Regions from separate parts of the Shewanella sp. MMG014 genome, predicted to be linked through region 1. Evidence: predicted binding sites of a transcription regulator. Region 1 holds the regulator's gene; the other holds the start of a gene.

Region 1 (15,425 bases):
ATTAATCATTGTTTTAAAGCCCGTCGCTCATTCGTTGGCTGTAGCGCTGTATACTGCGCCTAGAAAGGTAAAAGCCCTAATGAATCCATTTCATTAGGGCTTTTGTTTGCATTGTCTTTCGACATTTTATCGTTACATATTATTGTTATTAGACCCTGTAACGTACTTCAAAATAGCCATTGCTGTCTACGGGGAGTTAAACAGCAATCATTATCTTGAAACTTTTACCTGACTTGCAGGCTGTGGCTGCCTATTCTTAACCTTACTCTTGTAACGATAAGCGTTAGGCTAAGCCACGGTATAAAATTGACAAGAGAGGTGGGGGAGAGAGATTTTCGCTGGGGGACGAAAATAACGCATCCTTTCTTGTCGGAACTGCCTTCAAACGATGAGTTGTTAGCGCTCAATGTTTGAAAATAAAATTGGAAAGAAAAATCACTGCGATTGTTTAGCTTCCGATGGGGACGAATGCTAAAGTCATTTTTCTTTCCGAAACGTTGAATTTAATGTCCTTTTACTGACACTAATTCTTGATTCAGTTGAAATAGCCTTTTCTGCAAATTTGCTATTTCAGTTGCAATTTCAGTGGCTAAATCTTGTTGTTTGCTCACTGATTTTAGAGGTTGTTTTCTTTTCTTCACCCATTGGTAAATGGTTTTTGCTGACACATTATATTGCTTGGCAACATCTGAAATTAATCGATTATTGTCTTTTACTTCCTTGATTACTTGTTGCTGTAATTCATCTGGATATATTCGATTTAGTGTCGTCATCATTGTTCCTACTACTCAATTTTGTTAACCACGAACCTTCATAAAATTAAGAGGTTTTTTTAGATTAATGATTGTTATCAATATCCCAGCTGCTCAATCCAAGGTGATGGAAGAAGTGCCACTGATATTGACAGTTTTCAATGAACATTCTTAGATAATTCATACTTAACTCCCTGTATTACATCTCTAATTGAGTCATAAATTGGTCAAAAATGCATCTACCCCTAAGGTGGTATATATCTATATGGAATAGTCGTGCCAATTTTGAAATAAATATTTTATCGTTAATTAACAGTTGGTTAGTTTTTTAGTGTGTTAACTCTAAAAAAATGCGTTGTGTTACATTGGTGCAAATTATCCATTTTGGTGCAAAGTGGTGATTTATTGGTAAATTTAATTTACCAGACTTTTTGGGCGTCATTTCTAGTGACATTAACGGTAAAGCATGATCACTTAATCAGTATGAATGAGGAGTGTTACAGTGAGTCGTTTATGATTTAGAAGGATTAAAAAATCCATGCCGTTTGGCATGGATTTAGTGAGATGCGAAGGTCGGGTATCGACTACATTAAGAAGATCGTCGCTAAACCTAAAAAGGCAAATAGGCCGATGACGTCGGTTACTGTGGTAAGCACCATACCACCTGCTAATGCAGGATCGATGTTCAACTTTTTCAGTAAGAGTGGGATACTGGCGCCTGCAAGACCTGCAACAGTCATATTGATTAGCATGGCGCCACCAATCAAACCACCTAAGGCCATATCGTCTTTCCACAGCCAAACGGCAAAAAATACCAACACTGACCACATGATGCCGTTAAGGAAACCAATGGCTAACTCTTTGCCTATTAACCAGCGAGAGTTACTTTGACCAATATGGCCAAGAGCAATACCACGAATGACCAAAGCCAATGTCTGGTTACCTGCAACGCCGCCCATGCTCGGAACAATGGTCATTAAAATGGCAATAGTGGCAAACTGCTCAAGGGTGCCTTCAAACATGTTACTGACAGAGGCAGCAAGTAAAGCAGCAAATAAATTGATTGTTAACCATAAAGAACGTCGGAAGGTACTTTTCATGACGGGACCGAATGTGTCCTCGTCATCATCCATCCCCGCCATCCCCATCATGGAGTGTTCGGCATCTTCACGGATAACATCAACGACGTCATCAATGGTAATACGGCCTAATAACTTCTGCTGTTCATCAACGACAGGGGCTGAAATCCAGTCATGACGTTCGAATAACTGTGCCACTTCATTATCTGGCATATCAACAGGGATACTTTCAAGCTCCGGATCCATGATGCTGCGGATCGTTTCGCTAGGGTTACAAGTTAATAGATCGGCTAAACGGACCCCGCCAAGTACATGGTCGTTTTTGTCGACCACATAGAGTGTATCTGTCGTATCGGGTAAATTGCCTCGTTGGCGTAAGTAACGCAGTACCACATCAATATTCACGTCAGGACGTAAAGTCACGGTATCGGTATTCATGATACTGCCGGCAGTATCTTCAGGGTAGGATAACGCTTGTTCAACTCGGTGACGGTCTTGGCTACTCATCGATTGCAGTACTTTCTTATACACTGCATCTGGCAAGCTACGTAAAATATAAGCCAGGTCATCAGTGTCCATTCCTGAAGTGGCTTGCGCAACTTTTTCAGGTGTCATGCCACTGATAAGCGAATCTTTTAACTCTTCACCGAGTTCTTCAAGAATTTCACCGGCTTGTTCTTGGTCGATAAGTTGCCACAACACTTGGCGTGTTTTAGGGGGAGATGACTCAAGAATGAGGGCGACATCAGAAGCGGCCATATCATGCAGCATATTGCGCACATGCACAAACATACCACTACCAAGTGCTTGGGTGAGCTGATTTAGGCGCTGTTCTGTAAGTTCGCTATCTATCACTTCGATACTCATTCGCCACTCCTCAAAAATTCGATTGCTAATATTAACTTAACAGTGTGTAAAGGGAGAAGCAGTTTCTAATATGGCGTTGATTGCTGTATAAAAAGTAAGCAGGTTATGGTGTGGGTCATGAGATTATTATAGTTAACTATCACTGTTTGTTGTTGATAATTTGCTGTTGATTGGTTTAATGCGCTTTGAGCAGCGCAAAAGCTTAGTTTAAGCGTATTCCCGAGTAGGATATGAGGTTAATAAAGCATGGCTGTTAGCGGTTTAAAGTCGTAAGTTTCAATGTTTTGCTAGTAAGTGATAACTAGCAACGAGTTGGCCTGAAAGCGTTAAATCATATAAAAGGATTAGCTTTCTTCGTCAAATTTGTCGTTAATCAGTTGGCAAACCGCATCTAGTGCTTGCTGCGCATCAGGGCCTTCAGCCTCAACAGTAATCACTTTCCCTATACCACTTTCTAGCATTAACAACCCTAACACACTCGCAGCGCTGGCTTGTTTGTCACCTTGAATCAAGGTAATGCAGGCTTTAAATTCTGTAGCCAATATAGCTAATTTTGTTGCCGCTCGAGCATGAAGCCCAAGTTTATTACTGATGGTGATTTCTCTGGAGATATTCATCGTCACAGGTTGAGCTCTCGGTGGCGAGCGCTAACTTGGTGTTTACTGTTACTGAAGCGCTGTGTGAGTTGATCTGCAATATAAACCGAGCGATGCTGTCCACCTGTGCAGCCAATCGCGATGGTAAGGTAACTGCGATTATTGCGCTCAAGATGCGGCATCCAAGTATCAAATAAATTCTCAATCTGCCAGATGAACTTATTGACTAGGGGTTGTCTGCCTAAGAATTCTTGTACTGGTTGATCAAGACCCGTTAATGGTCTTAACTCAGGCTCCCAATGTGGGTTTGGCAAAAAGCGGACATCAAACATAAAGTCGGCTTCAGTAGGCATACCGTGCTTGAATCCAAATGATTCAAAGTGAATGACTAATTCTTTATCAACACTGCCCATAAGAATTTGTCGGACTTGATCGCTCAAATCGTAAATATTCAGCTGAGATGTGTCGATGTAGTGATCAACCATTTTGGCGATTGGCTCGAGCAATCGACCTTCAAGTTGAATCGCTTCTTGTAATGAGATTTGATTTTTTGACAGCGGGTGTAATCGACGTGTTTCACTGTATCGTTTAAGCAGTACTTGATCATTGGCATTTAAAAATAAACTAATGATCGTGGTATCGTCGGACAACAAAGCGATTTGCTGCTCTAATACTTTGCCTTGCTCTTCGATATTACGCACATCAACACTGATGGCGACAAGTTCGTTATTTCCTTTTAGCTGCTCTAGTAGGCTGCCAATCAGTGGGAGAGGTAGGTTATCAACACAGTAATAACCTAAATCCTCTAACACTCTTAAAGCAACTGACTTACCTGAGCCCGATCGTCCTGATACGATGACAAGTTTCATGCAGTAATAACCTGATACAGTTCTGTAGCGTCATGACTCTTTCGAAGTCTTTTAAGGATGAGTTTATCGCTTAATTTCTCAGCCATACTTGATAACGTGCTTAAGTGTTGCTGACATTGCTCAGAAGGAACCAATAAGGCAAATAAAATGTCTACTGGCTTCTTATCAATAGCATCAAAGTCGATAGCTTCTTCACATTTGATCAAAATAGCGATCGGCGATTCAATGTCGTCTAAACGCCCATGTGGAATCGCAATGCCATTGCCGATACCTGTGCTACCCATTTTTTCACGTGCTATTAAACTTTCGAAAATAGCTTGTGAAGATAGAGTAGGGTACTGGTCAGCCATTAAATTGCTGATAAGTTCCAGTACCTTTTTCTTACTGCCCGGAGTGGCACAGGTAGTGCACGCCGGCTGCAGGATGGTGCGAAGTTCCATCGTTAGTGTTTAATTAACTTCTCTTTGTGTTTAATTACCTGACGGTCTAATTTGTCTATCAGGGCGTCAATTGCGACATACATATCTGCGTTTTGAGATACGGCAAAAACTTCACCTCCTTTGAGGTGCAATTTAGCTTCGGCAATCTGTTGTAACTTTTGTACATTGAGCACAACGTGAACATTATTGATCTGTTCGAAGTGACGTTCAAGCTTTGAAAACTTAGTTTGCACATACTCACGTAAAGATTGAGTAATTTCGATATGGTGTCCAGTCAGGTTAATTTGCATAGATCATCCTCCAATAACAAAGGCTTATAAGCTTTTGCGTTGGTTTGAGGGAGGGATGAGCATTGCTTCACGATATTTGGCGATCGTACGCCGAGCAACATTGATCCCTTGTTCTGCCAGTAGCGTCGCCATTTTACTATCGCTAAGTGGCTTTTTCTGGTTTTCTGCGGCGACCAGCTTTTTGATAAAGGCTCTGATTGCTGTAGAAGAACACTCTCCGCCATCATCGGTACTTACGTGGCTAGAGAAGAAGTATTTTAGTTCAAAAAGGCCGCGAGGGGTGTGCATATATTTTTGAGTTGTAACCCGTGAGATGGTCGATTCATGCATCTCTACCGCTTCGGCAATATCATTTAATACCATAGGCTTCATGGCTTCTTCGCCGAACTCAAAGAAACCTTGCTGGAATTGAACAATACAATTTGCCACTTTTAACAGGGTTTCATTGCGGCTTTCAATACTTTTAATAAACCATTTGGCTTCTTGTAAGTGACCGCGAATGAATTGGCTGTCAGCTTGATTGGCTGAGCCTTTTGCCATGGCCGCATATTGCTGATTTACGCCTATTTTAGGCATATTATCTGGGTTTAATTCAACGACCCAACGGCCATTCTTTTTAAACACTGTGACATCTGGGATGACGTACTCATCTTTGATTGGAGTAATTTGTAACCCTGGGCGAGGGTTCAGTGTTTGGATAAATTGAATCGCTTCGCGTAAATCATCTTCTTTAAGCTTGGTTTTACGCATTAGTAATCTGAAATCACGGCCTGCTATTAAATCTAGGTGTTCAGATATCAGTAATTTTACATTTTCTATGCAAGGGATTTCGCTTGGGTATTGTCCCAATTGAATCATCAAACATTCGCTTAAATTTCTTGCAGCGACACCCACTGGATCAAAATGTTGTACACGCTTTAATACGGCTTCAACCTCATCAAGTTCAATATCCTCAAGACCGAGTGCATCGAGAATATCTTCTGTTGATTGGGTTAAGTAACCTCTATCATCAATTGCGTCGATGATGGCTGTCGCAATGGCGAGGTCATTTTCAGAAAATGGGGTTAAGTTTTTTTGCCATTCTAAATGTTCGTACAAACCTTCAGTCGTTTCACCTTGAAATGGCATATCGTCATCACGGCTTACAGCGCCAGAACCTGAGTTAGGAGAGGCGGTGTAGACTTCATCCCAAGTGGTATCCATTGGTAAGTCTTCAGGCATGGACTCTTTCGTAAGTGACTCTGTGGTATCGACTGATGAGGTGTCTTTTTCTACGCTGACTTGGCTGTTATCGCTAAAATCGGTGTCAGTTTGCTGAGCATTGTCTTTGACTGGTTCTTTTGCTTTGGCAAACTCATCCTCAAGCTCAAGAAGAGGATTTGAGTCAAGTGCTTGCTGAATTTCTTGCTGTAGCTCCAAAGAGGAAAGTTGCAATAAGCGAATGGCTTGTTGCAACTGCGGGGTCATTGTCAGGTGTTGACCCATTTTAAGTTGGAGTGAGGCTTTCATTTACCGCTTATCCCTAATTGAATTTCATCATCGCGACTACAATGTTATGGGTCTAGCACTTTTGTAAGTGTTAGCTAGACTTTAACCGAACTTGGGTTCTACTTTGCCAAAAATTAGCGTTACGTTTTGAGTCTAGTGTATAACGCTAAAAAGTGGGACTGGTTGGCCGCGAAAATGCCATGCTTGTACACTAAAGAATGCTAACTATAGCTTGAATTGCTCACCTAAGTATACTGACCTGACTTGCTGATTGTCTAAGATCTCAGCAGGCGTACCTTCAGCAATTAAATCTCCGTGGCTGACAATATACGCACGCTCACATACATCAAGTGTTTCACGGACATTATGGTCGGTAATCAATACGCCAAGACCACGATTTTTTAGTTGTTGAATAATTTTCTTAATATCTATCACAGAGATAGGATCAACACCCGCAAATGGTTCATCTAATAAAATAAACTTAGGATTGGCGGCTAAAGCGCGTGCTATTTCTACACGTCGACGTTCACCACCTGATAGAGCCATACCTTGGCTGTCACGAATATGGGTAATATTGAACTCTTCTAATAAGTGCTCTAACTCTTCGATTCGTTGCTCACTCGATAAGGTTTTACGGGTTTGCAGCACTGCCATGATGTTATCGTGCACAGTGAGTTTTCTAAAAATACTGGCTTCTTGAGGTAAGTAACCAATACCTTTACGAGCACGTAAATGCATTGGGTCTGCAGTCAAGTCGTCAGAATCAATCAAAATACGACCTTTATCGCTTTTGACTAAGCCAACAACCATATAAAAGGTTGTGGTTTTACCTGCACCATTTGGCCCTAAAAGACCAACAATCTGACCCGTTTTAACGGTTAGGCTAACGTTTTTGACAACTTGGCGGCTTTTATAGCTTTTTGCTAAGTTCTCAGCTGTTAAGGTAATTTGTGTCATTATTGCTTTTGCTCTGCCGCAGGGGTCGTTATGTCTGCATTGGTTGAGTTTTGAATATCAGATTCTTGAGGGGTGACTGATTCAAGGAGGGCATCAGTGTTAGTTTCAACAGCATTTGCCTCAGGAGTCACTGTTTGATTCTCAGTTACATTGTTAGATGCATTGTCAGTCGTATCAGCATCTGGGTTATCAAGCGAATCATTATTTTCTAACGGCGCTTCGTCTGAGTTATCAAGTTCTTCGTTTTCTTTATTCAAGTCAGGGTAATTTTCTGGCTGAAAAATTGTGATAACTCTGTCTTTTCCTTCACCTGTGCTTTCAGCGATCAGTTGCTGTTTATCAATATTATAGCTAATGAGATTACCAGTAACCTGACTGCCTGCCTGGTCAAGTTTTGCATTGCCTTTTAAGGTTAAAATACTGGTCGAAAGCTCATATTTTATTTCGTTTGCACTTGCGGTACCGATACGGCCATCATCGAGTTCTTGTGAGAATGTGGCTGGATTACCTGTCGCAATCATGGTTTTTTTGCCACCTGATTCTTCACTGAATGCACGTAATTGATCGGCATTAATATTAATGGTGCCTTGCGTCACATTCACTGGGCCGAAGAAAATCACTTGGTTGTTTTTAATATCTGCTTTTTGGCTGACGGCAGCGACTTTAAGCTCTTGTTGTAAATCACCTTCTTTGGCATGAGCGCCGGTGACTGTCACTAAGCTCAATCCCATTAGGCTCATACCCAGAATACTTTTTCTAATAAAGTCTGTTTTCATAAGCTTATTGAGTGAAAATGTCAGTGTTTTACTTTGCTTCATATGTTCCTTCTACCTGACTTAAAAGCTCTAACTCTTCGGCATTTAAATCAGCATAAAGGCCTAAGCCTTGTATTTTAAAATCTTGTCCTGAGACATTAATCTGTCGATCAGACGTCATGATCATGGTATTTAAATCTAATGCAAGCATACTTGTGGTTAGCGATTGTACTGGTTCATTGATGTTTATTGCATCAATAATAACATTTTTTTCTAGCACCACTTTACCAGTTTCTTTATTAAGCTTGCCTAATTCAGCGGTTAATTGCCACTCAGCTTCGCCGTTTTCTGGATAGATAAGGTATACAGGCTCAGTGAATAGGGTTTCATTGGTTTGCTGAAAGTGTTCCATGTGTTTTGCTGACACCCGGCTTTGTACTAATCCTTGCTCGTTAAATTCTGTGCTTCGTAAGTCATTAGCGATGAATTCTGGACGCGCGGGATCGGGAAGCTTATTGGCTTCCATTTGACTACGCTTCACTTGCACTTGCCAGTATAAAACTAATGCTGCACCAAAGAAGCCGAGAATAGCGAGGGTGGTACGGCTCATATACTCATTCCGTGGGCTGTTTCGAATTTGTCTTGGCTAACAAGCAGTAAATCAGTTAACTCACGTAAAGCGCCGTTACCGCCATTAATGCGAGTGATCATTTGGCAATGTTGTTTTACGTATGGGTGACCATCTGCTACGCAAACAGCTAAGCCCACTTCTTTCATAACGGGTAAATCAACCATGTCATCACCGATATAGGCAACTTCATCTGGCGTTACATTATAAATACTGAGTAACTCTGTAAATGGTGTGAGCTTATCGTCTACCCCTTGATAGATATGGCTAACACCTAGCGCCGTCATTCGATTTTCGACAATGGCAGACTTTCGGCCTGTGATAACGGCAACACTGATACCGCTAGTTAAAATCGATCGAATACCGTAACCATCACGGGTATGGAAAGCTTTCAACTCTTCGCCTGCGTTACTTAAATATATACGCCCGTCAGAAAAGACCCCATCAACATCACAGATCAGGAGTTTGATTTTTTTAGCGCGTTGCCAAATATCGTCTGATACAGGGCCATATAATCCTTGATGAACTTGACTATTCGACATATTAAATGACTCCTGCTTTTACCATATCAAGCATATTAAGTGCGCCAATTGGGCGTTGATTTTCATCAACAACAATTAAGCCGTTGATACTTTTTTCATCCATCACTTGTAAGGCCTGTGCTGCTAAAATATCAGCTCTGATGGTAATGCAATTAGGGGTCATCACTTGTGAGATTGGCGTGGTGCGTAAATTGACTTCGGCATCAATCACTCGGCGTAAATCACCATCGGTGAAGATACCGACTAACTGTTGGTTATCATCAATAACCGCAGTCATGCCTAGTCCTTTATTGGATATTTCGTATAGTGACTCTGTGATGCAAACCTGGCTATTAACTTGCGGAACATCGCTTCCTTGATGCATGACGTCTGATACTTTAAGTAAGAGTTTACGTCCTAATGATCCACCTGGGTGTGATAATGCAAAATCATCACGAGTAAAGCCTCTGGCTTGCAATAATGCGACGGCTAGGGCATCTCCCATTACCAAGGTTGCGGTAGTGCTTGAAGTAGGCGCCAATCCTAATGGACAAGCTTCTTCTGGTACTTCAATACAAAGATGCAGTTTAGATAACCGCGCCATGTTAGATTCAGGCTTACCCGTGATCGCAATCACTGGAACACCCATGCGCTGAATAACGGGTAGCAAGGTTAAAATTTCACTCGACTCACCAGAGTTAGAAATTGCTAAGATAATATCATTTTTAGCCAGTGCACCTAGGTCACCATGGCTTGCTTCACCAGGGTGAACAAAAAATGCAGGCGTTCCTGTGCTGGCCAAGGTGGCTGAAATCTTATTGCCAATGTGGCCTGATTTACCCATGCCCATGACAATCACTTTACCTTTGCACTGCAAAATTAGTTCACAAGCTTGGCCAAAGGCATCTGAATCAACGTACTGATATAGGTTATCTAACGCTGTTTTTTCAATATCAATGACTTGACGACCCCATTGACGCAACTGTGTTTGATTTATCATATGTTTCTCGTTATTTTCCAATGCTAATGAGTCTTTAACAATGGTGAGTGACCCATCTTTATGCCCCGTTATTGAGATTGAAATAAGACAATCTGGTACGCAATAAAGACGACTAATAATATGGCGCCATGCCAGCGAGTTAATTGTTTCTTCGCTCCACTTGATAATACGAGCACAGCAAGGGCTGCACTGGTACCAAGTGTCATGTAAAAATCACGGCCAGCAGCATTGGCATCTATTTCCCCTGGGGCAATCAATCCTGGTATAGCAAGTACCGCTAGGATATTAAATAGATTCGAACCCACAATGTTACCAATTGCGAGATCATCTTCTTTTTTTAATACGCCAGCTACGCATGCTGCTAATTCAGGCAAGCTTGTTCCCACTGCAATAATGGTTAAACCAATGACTAAATCTGATAACCCAAATGTCTTTGCAATGCCTACAGCGCCGGTTACCATCCAGTCAGCAGAAAGCGGTAGCAAAACCATGCCAACAATAATCCAGATAATAGCATGTAATGTAGGTACATTTTTAGGGATCTCTGCATCAGATTCGTCAGATAATGGATCTATTTGCTTATTTCTCAGTGCTTGCCAGATGAAATAACCCATTAACGAGAAGAAAGCGACCAAAAGCACTGTGCCTTCAAATCGGGTTAGCATACCGTCATGAATGAGGTATCCGGCTAACACAGTTGCCGCTAACATTAACGGAATTTCACGTTTAAGGGTTTGTGAGCTAACTGATATAGCACCTAATAGTGCAGTAATACCAAGAATTAAGGTGATGTTAGCAACATTTGAACCTAGAACATTTCCAACGGCAGTATTGCTCATCCCTTCCATCGACGCTGTTGCAGCCACAAACATTTCAGGAGCAGAACTTCCCATGGCCACAATGGTTAATCCAATCAGCATTGGAGGTAGGCCAAGGTTTCTAGCGAAAGCGGCTGCGCCATATACGAAGCGATCTGCGCTCCAAACTAATACGCCTAATCCAGCGATTAGCATTAAAATATTAAAAAGCATGTGGTTCCAAAACGTGTGTTAATAGCGATATTTGTGCAGGATTTTAACAAAAATATGAGCTGATGCGATAATTGTTGTGGATTGTAACTCATGGTGATTGATTTGTTGTAGGTTCTTACACAATTTCGTACAATTCAGCTCTACACCACATGCGCCAGGAAGGCTATTATTTCTTCAATATCCGATTCCAAATTATTAGATTCAGCAATGCCATTGGTCGAAGTTCGCCACATGGGGTTCAATCGTGGATCACGTGTTATTTTTGATGATATTTGCTTGAGCATTCCCAAAGGGAAGGTGACAGCGATTATGGGCCCGAGTGGCATCGGAAAAACAACCTTACTCAAATTGATTGGTGGCCAATTAACGCCTAACAGTGGTGAGGTACTTTTTAGTGGTGAAAATGTTCATCAATTAACACGTCCGCAATTATTCGAATTACGGAAACGAATGAGCATGCTTTTTCAAAGTGGTGCGTTATTTACCGATATGAATGTATTCGATAACGTCGCATTTGCCCTGCGAGAGCATTCAGGCTTACCTGAAGAGCTTATTCGTAAAATTGTGTTAATGAAGCTACAAGCGGTTGGACTTCGAGGCGCAGCAAAGATGCACCCTAATGAACTGTCTGGTGGAATGCAGAGAAGGGCAGCGTTGGCGCGGGCAATTGCACTAGAACCTGAAATGATTTTGTATGATGAACCATTTGCTGGCCAAGATCCTATTTCCATGGGCATGCTGGTGAAATTGATAAGCGAATTATCAGATACCTTAAATTTAACTTCAGTGGTGGTCTCTCATGATGTGGACGCCGTGCTGAGTATTGCCGATTATGTTTACGTCATCGCGGAGAAAAAAGTCATTGCTTCAGGAACTCCTGAAGAATTACGTGCTTCTGATAATCGTCAAATTGAGCAATTTATCAAAGGTAATCCTGACGGCCCTGTGCCATTTCATTTTCCTGCCGAAGATTACCAACAGGAGATGCTCAATGGGAGTGATTAACCGCATTGAAAACATCGGTCGCTACGCATTAGATTTTATCGCTGGTTTAGGGCGAGCAGGTCTTATGCTGTGGGGGGCAATTGCCCATTTACCTAGATTGCAAAAAGGGCTTCCTTTACTGCTCAAGCAAATTTATGTGCTTGGTGTGCGCTCAATGGTGATTATCGTCGTATCAGGTTTATTCATTGGTATGGTGTTAGCGCTTCAAGGTTATACCGTACTTGCTGATTTTGGTACTGTTGAAAGCCTAGGGCCTATGGTTGCCTTGAGTTTATTGCGTGAACTTGGCCCAGTGGTCACAGCTCTTTTATTTGCTGGTCGAGCGGGTTCAGCATTGACAGCTGAAATCGGATTAATGAAATCTACCGAGCAATTGTCTAGTCTTGAAATGATGGCCGTTGATCCGTTGAAGCAAGTTATCGCACCTCGCTTTTGGGCTGGAGTGATTTCAGTGCCATTATTAACCATGATGTTTTGCCTTGTTGGAATATTGGGTGGTCATTTGGTGGGGGTAGAATGGAAAGGCATTGATAGCGGGTCTTTTTGGTCAATTCTTCAAGCGTCGGTTGAGTGGCGTCAGGATATTGTAAATTGCTTGATTAAAAGTACCTTCTTCGGTGTGGTTGTGACATGGATTTCTTTATATCGCGGGTATGAAGTCACGCCAAACCCCGAAGGGATAAGCAAAGCCACTACCTCGACCGTGGTGCAAGCAAGTTTGGTCGTACTCGCATTAGATTTCTTGCTGACTGCAATCATGTTCGGTCAGTAGTCATATTTTTAACGTTCATAAATTAAGTGGTTGAAGCGTATGTTGACAAGGAAAGTAGAATTATTCGTAGGCGTGTTTTTGCTCGCTGGGCTGCTGGCATTTTGTATTTTGGTATTCAATGTTGCCAACGTAGAACTAAAACCCAATCAAGCTACCTATACTCTAAAGGCAGAGTTCAACAATATTGGCGGGTTAAAAGTACGCTCGCCAGTTAAAGTTGGCGGAGTTGTCGTTGGCCGCGTGACAAATATAACCTTAGACACTAAAAAACTTGTGCCCGTGGTAACGTTAACGATGGACAAGCAATATGATCAATTCCCTGAAACCAGTAGCTTATCGATTTTAACCTCGGGGTTACTTGGGGAACAATTCTTAGGCTTAACCCCAGGTTTTATGGATGATGATATTGAGATGCTAGCGGATGGCGATAGAGTCCATGACACTCGTTCAGCATTAATATTAGAAGATTTAATTGGGCAACTTTTGTATAGCGTTTCTTCGAAGGATTAATAGGAGAGTATCATGAGCCAATTTTTCATACGTTTATGGCGTGTTTGTGTCTTATTCGCGGTCATCATTTTTCCAGTACAGGCTAGCGAAGTGATCGACACCCATGACCCTTTTAAATTAGTCCAGCAAGTATCCAGTAAAACCTTTGAACGTTTTGATGCTGATAAGGCGCTCATTGATGCTGATTTGAGTCATTTGAAAGTCATTGTGCGCGAAGAGTTAATGCCTTATGTGGATTATAAGTATGCAGCTTATAAAGTCATGGGGCAGTATTTACGCGACACCACACCAGAGCAACGAGAGCGTTTTGTTGATGCATTTGAAGGGTATCTGGTTGCGACTTATGCGCAAGCGTTCACCGAATATACTGGACAAAAAGTGCAATTTTCTCCAGCTAGTGAATTCGAAAATGAAAAGTTTGTTGATGTAAATGTGCAAATCATTGAAGACGGTCGTCCGCCAATTAAGGTGATGTTTAAGGCTAGACGCCTAAAAGATGACAGTTGGAAAGCATTCGATTTAGTCGCTGAAGGGGTCAGTTTGCTGGCATCTAAACAGTCAGAAATCACCAACCTTATTCGCCAAAAAGGGGTTGATTCAGTGATTGAGATGCTTAAAGAGAAGACCCAGCAAGAAATCAATTACAAACAGGATAAGGAAAATGCTGCGTGATTGAGTTTTTACAGCAAGGTGACATTTGTGAAATTAAAGGGCAACTAAGGCAAATAGAGGTCATCGATTTATGGCCAAAACGACAAGAGTTGTTTACTGATTCGACTCAGGTGTTAGACTTGTCTGCTTTAGAGTATGCCGACAGCGCAGGCGTCGCTTTTTTACTTGAGCTGGTTAGTTTAGGTAAAAGCAGTAAAAACACCACTCAGCCAAGGAGATTGGCACATCCGAGTAAACATCTAAAAAGACTCATTGAGTTATATGATTTAGAATCCTTTTTTCTAGAAAACTAGCATTGAATTTAAGGTAACCAATTTCATGGATTGCAAAGTAATCGAGCAGATTTTAACAGAAGCACTAACGATTGATGAAGTGCATGTCACTTCAGATGGAAGTCATTATAAAGTTGTTGCCGTTGGCGAATGTTTTGATGGCATGAGCAAAGTAAAGCAGCAGCAAACGATTTATGCACCATTAAATGACCATATTGCTAGTGGTGAATTACATGCGCTGACCATCAAAACATTTACGCCGACACAGTGGAAGCGTGAAAAATTATTTAATATGTAATTAGAGAGTCAGTGTGGATAAATTAACAATTAAAGCCAGTAAGCCACTTTCTGGAGATGTCACTATTTCTGGTGCTAAAAATGCGGCATTGCCGATTCTATTTGCTGGCGTGCTTGCTGAAACTGACTTTATCGTCTCTAACGTACCAAGTTTACGCGATGTAAATACCACGTTTAAATTACTACGATGCTTGGGCGCAGAAGTCACAGATTTAGGTAACAGTAAATACTGCATCTCAGCTGCAAAGCTTAATGAGTTTTGTGCACCTTACGATTTAGTCAAAACCATGCGCGCTTCGATCCTAATTTTAGGGCCGTTGCTGGCACGTTTTGGTACTGCAGATGTGTCACTGCCTGGCGGCTGTGCTATTGGTGCTCGTCCAGTGAACCTTCATTTACAAGGCTTAGAGCAAATGGGCGCTAAGATTGAAGTAAAAGAAGGCTACATTAAAGCTCGTGTCGATGGTCGCTTAAAAGGTGCGCATATCTTTATGGATATGGTGAGCGTTGGGGCAACCGAAAACTTATTGATGGCTGCAGCATTAGCTGATGGTGAAACCATTATTGAAAATGCTGCGCGAGAGCCTGAAATTAATGATTTAGCGCATTGTTTGATAGCGATGG
Region 2 (15,425 bases), on a different contig from region 1:
CTGTGATGCTTCTTTTTTATCTTTGAGTCGTTGACGACTTGAGTGTTGTTCTAACCCTCTAATTATTTCGATCTTCATTTATTTGCTCTAATCATTATGCACACAATTATTATCAAATAAGTTGATTTTTAGTTTATGGGCAGGTTTATCTACTTCATTTTAATGAATGACGATGATGGCTACAAAAATGATGGTTTATTGTTTTTATCTATAAAAACAAAAATCGGGTAAAAGAATTGATAAATATTGTGGCATATGTCGGCAATGTGATTAAAAACAGTTCAAATGAATATAGTTTCTGAAAAAGGGTTTGACTTATTTTCTTCAAACAGTAATATACCGCCCAAGAAAACGGAGAGGTGGCCGAGTGGCCGAAGGCGCTCCCCTGCTAAGGGAGTATGGGCTTTAACTCCCATCGAGGGTTCGAATCCCTCCCTCTCCGCCATTTCTTAAAAATAGTAAACGATGCGCGTGTAGCTCAGCTGGATAGAGTACCTGGCTACGAACCAGGCGGTCGGAGGTTCGAATCCTCCCACGCGCACCATTACTATTTAAAAAAGCAATATCAATACGATGCGCGTGTAGCTCAGCTGGATAGAGTACCTGGCTACGAACCAGGCGGTCGGAGGTTCGAATCCTCCCACGCGCACCATTGATATTATTTGCTTTTGTACCAAATTTTGCGCGTGTAGCTCAGCTGGATAGAGTACCTGGCTACGAACCAGGCGGTCGGAGGTTCGAATCCTCCCACGCGCACCATTATTGTTCGGAGAGGTGGCCGAGTGGCCGAAGGCGCTCCCCTGCTAAGGGAGTATGGGCTTTAACTCCCATCGAGGGTTCGAATCCCTCCCTCTCCGCCATTATTTGCATAATCTAAACCATGCAACTAAGCTCATTAGCAATGAGCAAGCTCGTGTTAACCGAGCGATATAAAAGATTTGCGCGTGTAGCTCAGCTGGATAGAGTACCTGGCTACGAACCAGGCGGTCGGAGGTTCGAATCCTCCCACGCGCACCATTATTAGAGAATGCCCTGTAGCTTGCTACAGGGCATTTTTTATTGCTGGTTCGTCACTGCTCAATTTAAGTGTCACTTTTCTATTTTCATTTTGCGTAATAGAACAAAGCTTTCACAGTGTTAAATTCAATTACCTTCCTTTCTAGGCCGCCAGCGTCGTTTTAATGCTGTTTATATTTTCAGCCGTTCTATACGTGTTAACAGCTTTTAATTCGCTTGATGTTGGTTAGCATGCGTTTGAGCTCTATATAGAGTCTGCGGATAAGGGGGATCTTTTTTGCAACTCAACAAACGCTTTATCTATATTGGTACTCTTTTAGGTGAAATCACTCTTAACATGGATCATCAGCGTTGATCTATTGGCAACAGGCACACTAAGGAGCATGATTTACCATGTAACTGCTCGATTGTAATAAATAGTCAATTAATCACGATAAAATTGACATATTTATGCTTTTTACTTCATCTGCACTTCTTTAGGGCGATTGGTTGTTCTTTATCTTGATATCACTTTTTAGTTAGAAGTCGTCATAATCTTGTCATTTTCTTCATAAACCCATCAAAATTAAATTATTCTCATAAAAGTCTCATTTTAATTATCGAATTATCACCTATACCCTTTTAATTTTATTATTTTTGGTCTGACCAATTTACAAAGTGTTGGATAAATTGTTATAGATTAGTTATATTTTTCGTCAGTGAAGAATTTGATATAACTAAATTAGCTGGTTGATTAGCTTTTTTATAATCATAAATTAGTTAAGATAGACTGAATATTTATTCTGAATGCCGTTTGTGAATTAATGAATGCCTACTTTTGGTGCGTGAGTTAATTGCATATATGACTTCATTATTGGCGTATGTAATCAGAACGGATCCTGTGTGCAATGACTGATTGAACACTAAGACAAGAGAGGATGTATGACTTCAATATCTGAGCAATTATTTAACGCCTTAGGCGTGATGATAATGGGGATGAGCTTAGTCTTTATTTTTTTAAGCTTGTTAATCGTCGGTATCACTATCGTCGCCAGATTAACCAAGTCAGAGAATCAAGTTGCAGCAGCGTCGGCGCCAATAGCGCAAGCACCTGCATCAGCAGCGACACTTGACCCTAAGTTAGTAGCAGCAATCACTTCTGCTATTCATCAGTATCGTGCCAAAGATTAATAGTTTAGGAGTAATTATGAGCAAGCCTTTAGCGTTAACAGATGTAGTATTACGAGACGCCCATCAGTCTATTTTGGCAACACGCCTACGTTTAGACGATATGTTACCTATCGCTCCTTTACTGGATAAAATCGGTTATTGGTCACTTGAATCATGGGGAGGCGCGACCTTCGATTCATGCATTCGTTATTTAGGAGAAGATCCGTGGGATCGTATCCGAGAACTTAAAAAGGTCATGCCAAATACGCCGCAGCAAATGTTGTTACGTGGTCAAAACCTTTTGGGGTATCGCCATTATGCTGATGATGTAGTAACTCGCTTTGTGGAGCGTGCGCATACTAACGGTGTTGACGTGTTCCGTGTGTTTGATGCAATGAATGATGTTCGTAACTTAGAAACGGCTGTTAAAGCGGTGAAACAGGTTGGTGGTCATGCTCAAGGGACTATTTCGTTTACAACTAGCCCAGTTCATACCGTTGATACTTGGGTTGATATGGCTAAAAACCTTGAAGACATGGGTTGTGAGTCATTGTGTATAAAAGACATGGCAGGTCTACTCAAACCAATGGAAGCATTTGACCTGATTAGCAGACTTAAATCTCAAACGGATTTAACAGTGTCTATGCATTGTCATGCTACAACGGGTTTAAGCACTGCAACTTATCAAAAAGCAATTGAAGCGGGTATTGATGTACTTGATACCGCCATTTCGTCAATGAGCCAAACATATGGACACTCAGCGACAGAGACCTTAGTCGCAATGGCTGAAGATAATGGCCGCTCAACTGGCTATGACATGGCGCTGTTAGAAGAAATTGCAGCTTACTTTAGAGAAGTTCGTAAAAAGTATGCTCGTTTTGAAGGTGCGCTTAAAGGTATTGATTCACGCATTTTACGTGCACAAGTGCCAGGTGGCATGTTAACCAACATGGAAAACCAGCTCAAAGAGCAGGGCGCTGCAGACAAAATGGATGCTGTATTAGAAGAGATCCCTCGTGTACGTGAAGATCTTGGTTTCTTACCTTTGGTGACGCCAACGTCACAGATTGTAGGTACTCAATCAGTAATTAATGTCCTAATGGGTGAGCGATATAAAACCCTAGCTAAAGAAACTGAAGGCGTATTAAAAGGTGAGTATGGTGCAACACCTGCACCAGTTAACGCTGAACTTCAGGCTAGAGTGCTAGACGGTGGTGAGGCCATTACATGTCGTCCTGCCGATCTTATTGCACCAGAGCTAGATAAGTTACGCCAAGAGTTGGCTGATATTGCGAAGAAAGACAATATTACTTTAGCGGCAGAAACTGATGATGATGTGATGACGTATGCGTTATTTAATCAAATTGGATTACAGTTCTTAACTAACCGTGGTAATCCGGACGCATTTGAGCCTATTCCAAGTGCTGATGATATTGCGGTTGTTGCTGATAAAAAAGACAAAGGGCCTGAAACCTATACCGTTAATGTCCAAGGGCAAAATTTTGTGGTGGAAGTCAGTGAAGGTGGAGATATTAGCCAAATTGTACCCACTTCATCAACGGCTGGTTCTCAAGCGCCAGCTCCGCTTGCACCATTAACGCCGGCGAGTAATGAAATTAAAGTCACGATGAACGCACCGCTGTCAGGCAATATTTTCAAAGTGATGGTGAATGATGGCGACCATGTTAATGAGGGTGATGTGGTATTAATCCTTGAAGCAATGAAGATGGAAACCGAAGTTCGAGCAGAAACGACAGGTGTGATCAGAAATATCGCGGTTAAACAGGGCGATGCAGTTGCAGTTGGCGCACCATTACTGGCACTAGCGTAAGAGGTAGGAGATAGCATGGAAGGATTAATGGCCTTTTGGTCTGAGACAGGTATTGCTAACTTCGCACCTGATCAACTATTTATGATGGCAATTGGCGGGGCATTATTATATCTCGCCATTGCTAAAGGCTTCGAGCCACTTTTGTTAGTGCCGATTGGTTTCGGTGCTATCTTGGCGAATATTCCTAATGCGGGGTTTACCGACGAAGGCGGTCTACTTTGGTATGCCTACTATGTTGGTATTGAAACAGGCATATTCCCATTACTGATTTTCATGGGCGTGGGGGCGTTAACTGACTTTGGAGCGCTGATTGCTAATCCGAAAACCTTACTATTAGGTGCTGCGGCGCAGTTTGGTATTTTTGCGACCTTGCTTGGTGCAATTGCATTAAATTTAGTGCCTGGGTTTGAGTTTACTATGCAAGATGCTGCGGCTATTGCGATTATTGGTGGCGCCGATGGCCCAACAGCCATTTTCTTAGCCTCTAAACTAGCCCCAGATTTATTGGGGGCTATTGCAGTTGCTGCGTACTCGTACATGGCGTTAGTACCGTTAATTCAACCACCAATCATGCGTTTATTGACTAACGAATCTGAACGCACCATTAAGATGGAACAGCTGCGTGAAGTCAGTAAAAAAGAGAAAATTATTTTCCCATTGATGGTAGTGGGAATGACCATTTTATTCTTACCAGCAGCAACGCCTTTAGTAGGGATGTTCTGTCTAGGTAACTTAATGCGTGAATGTGGCGTGGTAGATAGATTATCAAGCACTGCTCAAAACGAATTAATTAACATTGTCACTATTTTCCTTGGTTTAGCAGTGGGCTCTAAATTGCAGGCTGAAGAGTTTCTACGTATCGAAACCTTAGGTATTTTAGTCTTAGGAGCTGTCGCATTTAGTATCGGCACAGCTGCTGGTGTGTTGATGGCTAAACTGATGTCTAAAGTCTCAGGTGGTAAGATTAACCCATTGATTGGTGCAGCTGGTGTATCTGCTGTACCTATGGCCGCACGTGTTGTGAATAAGGTTGGTTTAGAGTCAAACCAACAAAACTTCTTATTGATGCATGCTATGGGACCAAACGTCGCGGGTGTACTGGGTAGCGCTGTTGCTGCTGGTGTATTGTTGGCTGTTCTAGGTTAATACCTTGCGTTAACTCTGTTTGTTGTAAATTATATTAAAGCCACTGCTAAGCAGTGGTTTTTTTTTGCTAACACATTAGTCATATTAAGCCTGAGTTCATCGCTAGCTCATCGGTATAAACAGAAGATAGTGCCATCTATTACGTGTCTGTATCAGGGTTTTAGTTTTCTCACTCTCTCGCTCTTTTCACTTAGCATTTAACTCATCACTCATAAGCCTTTCTTTATTTTCTTTCTTACTCGATTAGCAAGGCTTAAGGGACGTCGATTTATCAGCCTAATCCAATATTAAGGCTTGCATTGCTCCATTGTTGTTCAATCCAAAAAACGACTCGTATTTTATACCCATTTAGGTGCGATTTTATTTATCTTGCACTAAATTAGCACTACCCTTTATAGGTATGTTGATAGGTTATTTTAAAATTTGCATTTAAAACAGTGTGTTACTAAGTTGGCACGTTAGCTGAATAGTAATGGTCACATATTGGCTGATTATAATTGTATTTTATTTATCCGTTTTTGATTGTTTTTGGTCTTAAACGTGAAAATTAATCATTTTTTAGTCGTAAATTAATTTAAGCAAAGGCGCTTGATTATTCCTTAGGGGGTAGTTAGCGCCTTTTTTGTTTTACCTATTTAACACTTAACAAGGATTTAAAGATGAATTGGAAAAAAGCACTTAAACAGACATTACTGGTGATGTCTTTTTCTGCCGTATTGCCAGCCATGGCTGAGGTCGGATTTCCAGAAAAGGAAGAACTGACTTTTGGTTTTATCAAATTAACTGATATGGCGCCTATCGCTATCGCTTACGAGAATGGTTACTTTGAAGAAGAAGGCCTATACGTCACGATTGAAGCCCAAGCTAACTGGAAGGTGTTATTAGACGGTGTTATTGATGGTCGCTTAGATGGCGCGCATATGCTGGCAGGGCAGCCAATAGCTGCCACTATTGGTTATGGTACTAAAGCGCATATTATTACGCCTTTTTCGATGGATTTAAACGGTAATGCCATTACGGTATCCAATGATATTTGGAAAAAAATGAAACCTAACATCGCTAAAAATAGCGATGGCAAACCTGTTCATCCAATTAAAGCTGATGCGCTGAAACCTGTTGTCGAGGAATACACTGAAGCTGGTAAACCGTTCAAAATGGGCATGGTATTTCCTGTATCAACCCATAACTACGAACTACGTTATTGGTTAGCTGCTGGCGGTATTCACCCAGGATACTATGCGCCTCATAAAGGTGACACTTCGGGTCAATTAGATGCGCAAGCATTTCTTTCTGTAACCCCTCCGCCACAAATGCCATCAACGCTTGAAGCTGGCACTATTTACGGATACTGCGTGGGTGAACCATGGAATCAGCAAGCCGTATTTAAAGGCATTGGAGTGCCGGTTGTTACCGACTATGAAATTTGGAAAGACAACCCAGAGAAGGTTTTTGGGATCACGGCTGAATTTGCTGAAAAATACCCTAACACGACGATTCGTTTAACTCGCGCCCTGATTAAGGCGGCTAAGTGGTTAGATGATAATAACAATGCCAATCGTCCAGCAGCTGTAAAAATCTTATCGCAATCTAATTATGTTGGTGCTGATTACGATGTCATTGCTAATAGTATGACCGGCACATTTGAATATGAAAAAGGCGATAAGCGAGCGGTTCCAGACTTCAATGTGTTCTTCCGTTATAACGCAACTTACCCATATTACTCAGATGCGATTTGGTATTTAACGCAAATGCGTCGCTGGGGGCAGATCTCTGAAGATAAACCTGATGATTGGTACAAAGATGTTGCTGCGAAAGTTTATCGCCCAGATATCTATGCTAAAGCTGCTCAATCCTTAATTGATGACAAAACCATTGATGCAAAACATTTCCCAGACTTTGCAACTGAAACTGGCTTTAAAAAACCTCAGCAGCACTTTATTGACGATATCGTGTATGACGGGAGCGCGCCTAATGCTTACATCAATAAGTTCAGCATTGGTCTAAAACAAGGCGATAAGCTGTAATTTACAGCTATCGAAGTGAGGATAGAGCTATGTCAACCATTGCAAAAATTACCCAGAGGCTTCCTATGGATAAGTCATCTGCCAACGTGTTGCTTTCGAAACTAGGTCAAATGAGTAAAACGTTACTGTTACCCATTATTGGCTTAACCGTGTTCTTAGTCTTATGGTCTATCAGCGCAAATAACATCAACACTTCGTTGGGTAAGTTTCCGGGGCCAGTGGCTGTTGTAGCTCAGTTCGACTCGCTTTACCAAGAACATGTGGCTGAACGAGAAAAAGCGGCAGCTTTCTATGAGCGTCAAAAAGTGCGTAATGAAGCCCGCGTGGCAAAAGATCCAACTTATGTGCCAAAGACACGAGCTTATACAGGTAAAGAAACCTTTGTTGATCAGATTGGTACGAGTTTGATTACCGTGATGTCAGGTTTTTTATTAGCCGCGATTATCGCCATTCCATTAGGTATTTGGATGGGGCTGAGCAAAAATTTAAATGCGGCAATAAACCCTATTGTGCAGCTGTTTAAACCCGTCTCGCCATTGGCTTGGTTACCACTGGTTACTATGGTGGTGAGCGCACTTTATGTATCTCCAGATCCTATGTTATCGAAATCGTTTATCAATTCGTTACTCACAGTCACTTTATGTAGTTTGTGGCCAATGATCATTAACACCTCAATCGGAGTCGCATCTATTGATACTGATTTATTAAATGTCAGTCGAGTATTGAGGTTATCAGCCTTTACTCATGTGCAGAAAATCGTATTACCAGCATCAATACCGTTAATTTTCACGGGGATGCGTTTATCACTCGGTGTGGCTTGGATGGTGTTAATTGCAGCAGAGATGTTGGCGCAAAACCCAGGCCTTGGCAAATTTGTTTGGGATGAGTTCCAAAACGGAAGTTCAGAGTCGTTATCTCGCATTATGGCAGCCGTTATTGTGATTGGGTTTATTGGTTTCTTACTAGATAGAGCAATGCTTGCACTACAAGCTTGGTTCTCATGGGACAAAGCCCGTTAATTTGGGACGCAAGGAGTAAATATTATGAGTGTATTTTTAGATATCAGTAATATCGATATGGATTTTCCTACCCCTAATGGTCCATTTAAAGCGCTTAAAGAAGTGAACCTGAAGATCAATAAAGGTGAGTTTGTATCGCTCATTGGTCATTCGGGCTGTGGTAAATCAACTGTACTAAATATCGTAGCGGGTCTTTATCAAGCCACACAAGGTGGAGTGATTTTAAACAGCGCAGAAGTAACTGAGCCTGGGCCTGAGCGAGCCGTTGTGTTTCAAAACCACTCATTACTGCCATGGCTTACGTCATATCAAAATGTCGAGCTAGCAGTTAAACAAGTATTTAAGAATAAAAAATCCAAAGCTGAAATTAAGGACTGGATTGAATACAACTTAAAGCTGGTACACATGGAACATGCAATGCATAAGCTTCCTAGCGAAATTTCAGGCGGTATGAAGCAACGAGTCGGTATTGCAAGAGCATTGGCAATGGAACCCGAAGTCTTGTTAATGGATGAACCGTTTGGCGCATTAGATGCACTAACGCGTGCGCACATGCAGGACTCGCTAATGGAAATTCAAAACGAGCTGAATAACACCGTTATTATGATTACGCATGATGTGGATGAAGCCGTATTACTATCCGACAAAATTGTCATGATGACCAACGGCCCAGCAGCGACGGTTGGTGAAATTTTAGACGTGAATTTACCAAGACCAAGAGAGCGGTTAGCACTGGCAGAAGACAAAGAATATAACCGTCTACGTGCTGAAGTATTGAAGTTCTTATACGAGAAGCAACGAAAAGTTGAGACCATTAATATTAGCAATTCATCAATTAGTAACGATGAAACTGCTAATGTTGGCTAAGATTACTCTGATGGACAAGATTTAATTACAACAAGGGAAATATGATGAGAAAGAATCAACTTGCGAGTTTTATCAATAAAAGGTTAGCAAAATCAGCGTTAACCATCATTGCTCCAGCATCTTTGGCATTGATGGGCCAAGTACATGCTGCAGAAGCAACGACGATTGCAGAAGCTGTGACTGAAGGGAAAGTGAAAGTCGATTTGAATCTGCGTTATGAAATGGTAGAGCAAGATAACGCATTAAAAGATGCAGATGCCTTTACGTTACGTACCCGATTAACTTACGCCACAGCTGATTACTATGGTTTTAGTTCGTTAGTCGAGTTCGAAGATTCACGTGTCGTAGCGGGTGTTGATGACTATAACGATACTTTAGGAAACAATCCTGATTATTCTGTGATTGCCGATCCTGAAACCACAGAACTTGATCAGCTATTTTTAAAATACCAATACGAAGGTTTTAGTGTGAAAGGGGGTCGACAAGTGATCACCTTTGATAATCAGCGTTTTGTGGGACATGTGGGTTGGCGTCAAGATAGACAGACGTTTGATGGCGTCATGCTTGAATATAAGTTCAATGATATGTTCCAAATTGATTATGGTTATATTACTCAGCGAAATCGTATTTTTGCAGAAGCAAAAGATATTGATTCAAAAGATAATTTAATCAATGCTCAATTAAAAACGGGTTTTGGTACGTTAAGCGCCTATGGCTACCTATTAGAAGAAGATACTAATATTGAAAACGGTCTAGACACTTATGGTCTTCGCTTTACCGGTAAAGCTGATATTGGTGATATTAAGTTACTTTATACAGCGGAATATGCCACTCAGGATTCAGATACAGCAGGGCAATCTTATTCTGCAGATTATATGAGTCTTGAGGGGGGCGTTGGTTTTTCAGTGGTTACCTTCAAAGTAGGCTACGAGTTGTTAGGTTCAGATGGTGGCGATTATGGTTTCTCGACTCCACTTGCAACACTACATGGCTTTAATGGTTGGACCGACCAATTCTTAACAACACCTAAAGAAGGCTTGGCTGACTTGTATGCATCTATTGGTGGTAGTGTGATTGGTGGTAAATGGGCTGTGGCTTATCACGAGTTTGATGCGGATGAATCAAGTGCAGCGGTGGACGATTTAGGCTCAGAAATCAACGCCGTCTTTAGTATGCCATTATACGACCACTATACCGTTGGCGTTAAATATGCGGCTTATTCAGCTGGTGATGTTGCAGCAGGTAAAGTGGATACTGACAAAGCGTGGGTATGGTTTAACGCAAAGTTTTAGCCTAATGTCAGTCCCCAGTTTTAAATAGGTTGGGCTATAAAATGAAAACGGCAGATGAACAATTCATCTGCCGTTTTGTAGGTTTGGTAGCAAATTAACTGAATCTTTAACCAAATCCTTAATTACGTCATTAGCTATGCTGTTTGCTCAATGATTTTTTCATTTGAATTAAACTGCGCTTCATCAAATTGACCTTCACTTTTACCAACCACAACCGCTGTCATCATATCGCCAGTGACGTTCGTTGCTGTACGGATCATGTCAATTACACGGTCAATTGCCGCAATAAATGCGATTCCTTCAAGCGGTAAACCAACAACACCTAAGGTAACGGTTAGCATAACCATTGCACTACCAGGTACACCTGCAGTACCAACTGACGCTACTGTTGCTGTAACAGCGATGAGCATGTAATCGCTCATTTCTAATGGGATACCATAAATTTGGGCAATGAAGATTGCCGCAATAGCAGGGTAAATACCGCCACAACCGTCCATATTCATGGTTGCGCCAAGAGGTAAAACAAAAGCACTATAGCGTTTAGATACGCCCATTGATTCAGTACATTTAGTACTTGCTGGTAATGTACCAAAGCTAGATGCAGTACTGAATGCGACTAACTGTGCAGGCATGGCTTTGCGGAAAAATTGTATCGGGCTCAGTTTAGCGACAAACTTAATTAAGCCACCATAGACAAAAATGATGTGGATGAGCGCTGCGACATAAATTGCGATAATGAACTTACCTAATGGCAATAAGGTTGATAAACCGTACTCACCCACAACCCAAGCCATTAAACCAAATACACCTATTGGGGTGAGTTTTAATACCATACGAGTGAGTTCAAACATGACTTCTGCGCCAGCTGAAATGGTATTTTTAAGTGGTGCAGCTTTTTCGCCAACAGCATTAATAGCGATACCCACTAATGCAGCAAATACGATAATTTGCAGTACTTTTCCTTCTGCTAATGAGGCAAAAGGATTAACTGGGATCATATTTAATAAGACTTGAGCAAACCCTGGAATATCACGGTCTCTCACTTCCGTTGTCGCCAGCTCAATACTGCCGCCCATATCAAAAGAACTACCAATGGCAAGACCTATGAATGATGCAGCCGTGCCTGTTAGCATAAACAGGCCTAAGGTCTTAAAGCTAAGACGTTTAAGGTTTGCTTGAGAACCTAAAGAAGTAATACTAACGACAATGGCGCAGAAAACTAAGGGTGCGACCAACATTTTAATGGCACTGATAAACAAGTCACCGAGTGGTTTCAGCATTACGGCGCTTTCGCCTAAAGCAACACCCGCCATGATACCAAAAGCAAAACCTGCGAGGACTTTTTGCCAAAAAGGAATACGTTTCAAGGTTTGAAAAATCATTAAATTTCCAACTATTTATTATACTTGCCGTTGTTTTCAGCAAGGGGATTATTATTTCAATAACCAAACACAATTACACAAAGGCTATTGAATAGTCATTGCGGAAGTTACGCTGCGTAAGCAATACGATGGTTCACATCATTAAGGTTCAGCTTATTTTAATATTGCTTATCTACAGTTCTCGGTGGAGCAATTTTCGAATTGTATTGAGTCAATCATAACGGGACAAACCGTTTTTGATATAACTTATACCATTTTTGAGACTTGTTAAATGTACTTTAAATTTCAACAACTTGCTAACCCTTGGTAAGGTGTGACTTCAAAGTGATTAAAACTCTATAAATATCATCAGGTAAAGTAAATGACAGCGTTATGGTTAATGTTTAGCGGGGCCTTTCTAGCAGCAACTTTGTTACCAGGAGGCTCAGAAGTTTTACTTGTCGCTTTATTGAATGAAGCCCCACAAACGTGGTTTGCATTGCTTGTTGTGGCCAGTATTGGTAATTCGTTAGGGGCAATCACCAGTTATTATTTAGGCTATTTAGGCCGCTTTGCGAAGACGCCAGAGGACTTTGCCTCTAAAAAATACCAACATGGACTAAAATTAATCGAAAAATATGGCTATTGGGCGTTATTGTTATCTTGGCTGCCATTAATCGGCGATATTTTATGTTTAATCGCAGGATGGCTAAAGTTACCTATTGTCCCATCGACTATCATGATACTCATCGGTAAAACGATTCGTTACTCTTTAATTGTGGCAGCATTTATGTTGGCGTGGTAATAATGACCCTACGAGGTAGGGTATCCATCATATTGAATATTAATATATAACTTTCAATCACTTTAGTTTGTATTTTTGCAAGCCATAGCGCAATTTCCACTACTATTGGAAACTATCTGAATAAAGCAGGGTCGTAAGCCCATACTATTATGCTATTAATTTTTTAAAGGAAGTTTAAGTGAAGAAATGGATCTTAGCAGCGGCGATCTCTATTGCCATAAGTGGCTGCGCACATGACGTAAAAACGTCCTCCAGTTTGCCTCAAGGCGTGACTTTAATCGAAACCGTTGGTGTATCTGACGCGGTGAGTATCCCTTATAAAAAATATTTGTTAGAGAATGGACTGACAGTTATTTTGCATCAGGACAATTCAGATCCTCTTGTTCATGTTGATGTTACTTACCATGTGGGGTCTGCTCGTGAAGTAGAAGGCCGCAGTGGTTTTGCTCATTTATTCGAACACATGATGTTCCAGGGCTCCCAGCATGTTGGAGATGAGCAACACTTTAAAGTCGTCACAGAAGCTGGCGGTACGCTTAACGGAACGACTAATACCGATAGAACAAATTACTTTGAAACCGTGCCAAGTAACCAACTCGAAAAAATGTTGTGGCTAGAGTCAGACCGAATGGGCTTTTTGTTGCCAGCATTGACCAGTGAAAAATTTGAAGTTCAGCGTGAAACGGTGAAAAACGAACGTGCTCAACGTATCGACAACCAACCATATGGCCGTTTGAATGAACGCTTTAATCAAGCCATGTTTCCTGAGGGACACCCTTACTCATGGCCTGTGATTGGCTGGCCAGAAGATCTAGAACGTGCAACGGTTGATGATGTTCGTAACTTCTTTAAACGTTGGTATGGGCCTAACAATGCTACGTTAACTATTGGTGGAGATTTTGATGAAATGCAAACGCTTGCCATGGTTAATAAGTACTTTGGTGAGTTAGCCCGTGGCCCTGAAGTTAAAGCTGATCCTAAAACCCCTGTTACTCTCGATGAAACCCGATATATTTCGATGGAAGATAAGGTGCATCTACCTCTGATTTATATGGGTTTTCCGACAGTTTATGCCCGTCATGAAGATGAAGCTGCATTAGATTTATTGGCCAATATTTTAGGCGGCGGTAAAACATCGCTGTTATACAAAAATCTGGTTAAAGATGGCTTTGCTGTGCAGGCATCAGTCGGTCATCCTTGCCAAGAGTTATCGTGTCGTTTGACTCTATATGCGTTGGCAAATCCTGCATCAGGTACCGACCTTGCTAAATTAGAACAAAAAATTAATGACTCGATTGCCGAGTTTGAGCAGCGTGGTGTGACCGATGACGATCTACAAAAAGTAAAAGTGCAATTTGAAGCCGATACCATTTACGGCATGCAAAGTGTGAAAGGCAAAGTTTCTACACTGGCTTACAATCAAACCTTTTTTGATAACCCTAATATGGTCGCCAGTGATTTAGCTCGTTATGCCAGTGTTACCAAAGAAGATGTGATGCGGGTTTTTAAAACCTATATCAAAGATAAACCAATGGTCGTAATGAGTGTGGTTCCTGAAGGGGCTAAACAGCTTATCGCTAAAGAGGATAACTTCACTCCGGTAACGCAATCAGTGGCCGATGTAGCGGTAACAGGAACAGAGAATGTTCGTCAAATCACTTCAAGCTTTGATCGCACCGTGATGCCGAAGGCAGGCGCTGCGCCCGTGCTTAAAGTACCAAAGCTATGGAATGCATCACTAGCAAATGGCATCGAGGTCATGGGAACAGAAAACCATGAAACCCCAACGGTAGAGTTATTAATTTATCTTGATGGCGGTAATCGGTTACCTGAAATTGAAAAAGCAGGTGTCGCCTCTTTAACGGCTTCAATGTTAAATGAGTCGAGTCAAAAACGAACAACAGAAGAATTAGCAGGCGCACTTGAAATGCTAGGCAGTAGTATTTCATTTGGAGCAACCTCTACTCAGAGCTACATTCAAGTATCGAGTTTGACTGAAAATCTGACACCAACGTTGGCAATTTTACAAGAAAAGTTATTTTCGCCAGGTTTTGTTGAGGCTGATTTTGAGCGTCTAAAACAACAGGAAATACAAGGGTTACAACACCAAGAATCAGATCCAAACTATCTAGCTCGTAGAGCATTTTCAGGATTACTTTTTGGCGAAGATACTCACTTTAGCGTACAAGCCTCAGGCAGTGTAGCGACAGTGTCTGCATTGACATTAGATGACGTAAAGCAGTTCTATCAAACCCAATATAAAGCAGGTAATGCGCAGGTGGTGTTAGTGTCTGATTTACCTCAACAACAGGTGATGTCTGAACTTTCGGTATTGGAGAAATGGCAAGGCAGTGCAAATAAAGCTGAAGCGTTACCAACATTCCCAACACTTGCTGGTGGCACTATTTACGTTATTGATAAACCCGGTGCAGCTCAGTCAGTGATTAAGATCGGTAAGCGAGCATTACCTTACGATGCGACAGGGGAGTATTTTAAATCTTTCTTAATGAATTACCCATTAGGTGGAGCATTTAATAGTCGTATAAACCTGAATCTACGTGAAGATAAAGGCTATACCTACGGGGCAAGAACTGGCTTTAATGGTAATGATGTTATCGGTCGTTTTGAAGCAACTGCCAGTGTTCGAACAGATGTAACGGCTGAGTCAGTGACTGAGTTTGTGAATGAAATAAAACGTTTTCAAGCTGAAGGTATGACGGATAAAGAGTTAGCTTTCATGCGCAGTTCTATTTCTCAAGGCAAAGCGCTTGAGTATGAAACCCCATATCAAAAAGCGGGCTTTATGCGCATGATACAGCGTTACCAATTGGCAGATGACTTTACTGAGCAACAGGCTGATATTGTGGCGACAATCAGTAAAGATGAACTTAACCAGTTAGCTAAAGCGCAGTTA

The links. Region 1 encodes sigma-54, which starts transcription at its own class of promoters, with help from an activator protein. Its sites were predicted from a motif close to GTTGGCACGNNNNTNGNNT; they were not measured.
Region 2: J8L86_RS08860 (CmpA/NrtA family ABC transporter substrate-binding protein) is a predicted target of sigma-54. The motif match lies at 5,593-5,611, and genes of this name have one in related genera.

What each region holds. Positions count from the first base shown of each region.
Region 1 is NZ_JAGJDZ010000003.1:195,930-211,354, forward strand. Features, by position in the region: gene J8L86_RS06100 (hypothetical protein) at 1-1, shown strand, start outside; gene J8L86_RS06105 (transposase) at 504-773, opposite strand; gene mgtE (magnesium transporter) at 1,337-2,698, opposite strand; gene J8L86_RS06115 (HPr family phosphocarrier protein) at 3,043-3,315, opposite strand; gene rapZ (RNase adapter RapZ) at 3,318-4,163, opposite strand; gene ptsN (PTS IIA-like nitrogen regulatory protein PtsN) at 4,160-4,603, opposite strand; gene hpf (ribosome hibernation promoting factor) at 4,606-4,893, opposite strand; gene J8L86_RS06135 (RNA polymerase factor sigma-54) at 4,918-6,402, opposite strand; gene lptB (LPS export ABC transporter ATP-binding protein) at 6,607-7,338, opposite strand; partial or broken gene lptA (lipopolysaccharide transport periplasmic protein LptA) at 7,596-8,078, opposite strand; gene lptC (LPS export ABC transporter periplasmic protein LptC) at 8,143-8,703, opposite strand; gene kdsC (3-deoxy-manno-octulosonate-8-phosphatase KdsC) at 8,700-9,263, opposite strand; gene J8L86_RS06160 (KpsF/GutQ family sugar-phosphate isomerase) at 9,265-10,242, opposite strand; gene J8L86_RS06165 (calcium/sodium antiporter) at 10,311-11,273, opposite strand; gene J8L86_RS06170 (ATP-binding cassette domain-containing protein) at 11,481-12,278, shown strand; gene mlaE (lipid asymmetry maintenance ABC transporter permease subunit MlaE) at 12,265-13,050, shown strand; gene mlaD (outer membrane lipid asymmetry maintenance protein MlaD) at 13,090-13,560, shown strand; gene J8L86_RS06185 (ABC transporter substrate-binding protein) at 13,573-14,232, shown strand; gene J8L86_RS06190 (STAS domain-containing protein) at 14,229-14,525, shown strand; gene J8L86_RS06195 (BolA family protein) at 14,551-14,802, shown strand; gene murA (UDP-N-acetylglucosamine 1-carboxyvinyltransferase) at 14,816-15,425, shown strand, end outside.
Region 2 is NZ_JAGJDZ010000004.1:299,798-315,222, forward strand. Features, by position in the region: tRNA gene J8L86_RS08815 (tRNA-Ser) at 354-445, shown strand; tRNA gene J8L86_RS08820 (tRNA-Arg) at 468-544, shown strand; tRNA gene J8L86_RS08825 (tRNA-Arg) at 576-652, shown strand; tRNA gene J8L86_RS08830 (tRNA-Arg) at 683-759, shown strand; tRNA gene J8L86_RS08835 (tRNA-Ser) at 769-860, shown strand; tRNA gene J8L86_RS08840 (tRNA-Arg) at 941-1,017, shown strand; gene J8L86_RS08845 (OadG family transporter subunit) at 1,939-2,187, shown strand; gene oadA (sodium-extruding oxaloacetate decarboxylase subunit alpha) at 2,204-3,997, shown strand; gene J8L86_RS08855 (sodium ion-translocating decarboxylase subunit beta) at 4,013-5,143, shown strand; gene J8L86_RS08860 (CmpA/NrtA family ABC transporter substrate-binding protein) at 5,842-7,167, shown strand; gene J8L86_RS08865 (ABC transporter permease) at 7,233-8,186, shown strand; gene J8L86_RS08870 (ABC transporter ATP-binding protein) at 8,211-9,053, shown strand; gene J8L86_RS08875 (alginate export family protein) at 9,185-10,345, shown strand; gene J8L86_RS08880 (dicarboxylate/amino acid:cation symporter) at 10,480-11,727, opposite strand; gene J8L86_RS08885 (YqaA family protein) at 12,089-12,511, shown strand; gene J8L86_RS08890 (pitrilysin family protein) at 12,690-15,425, shown strand, end outside.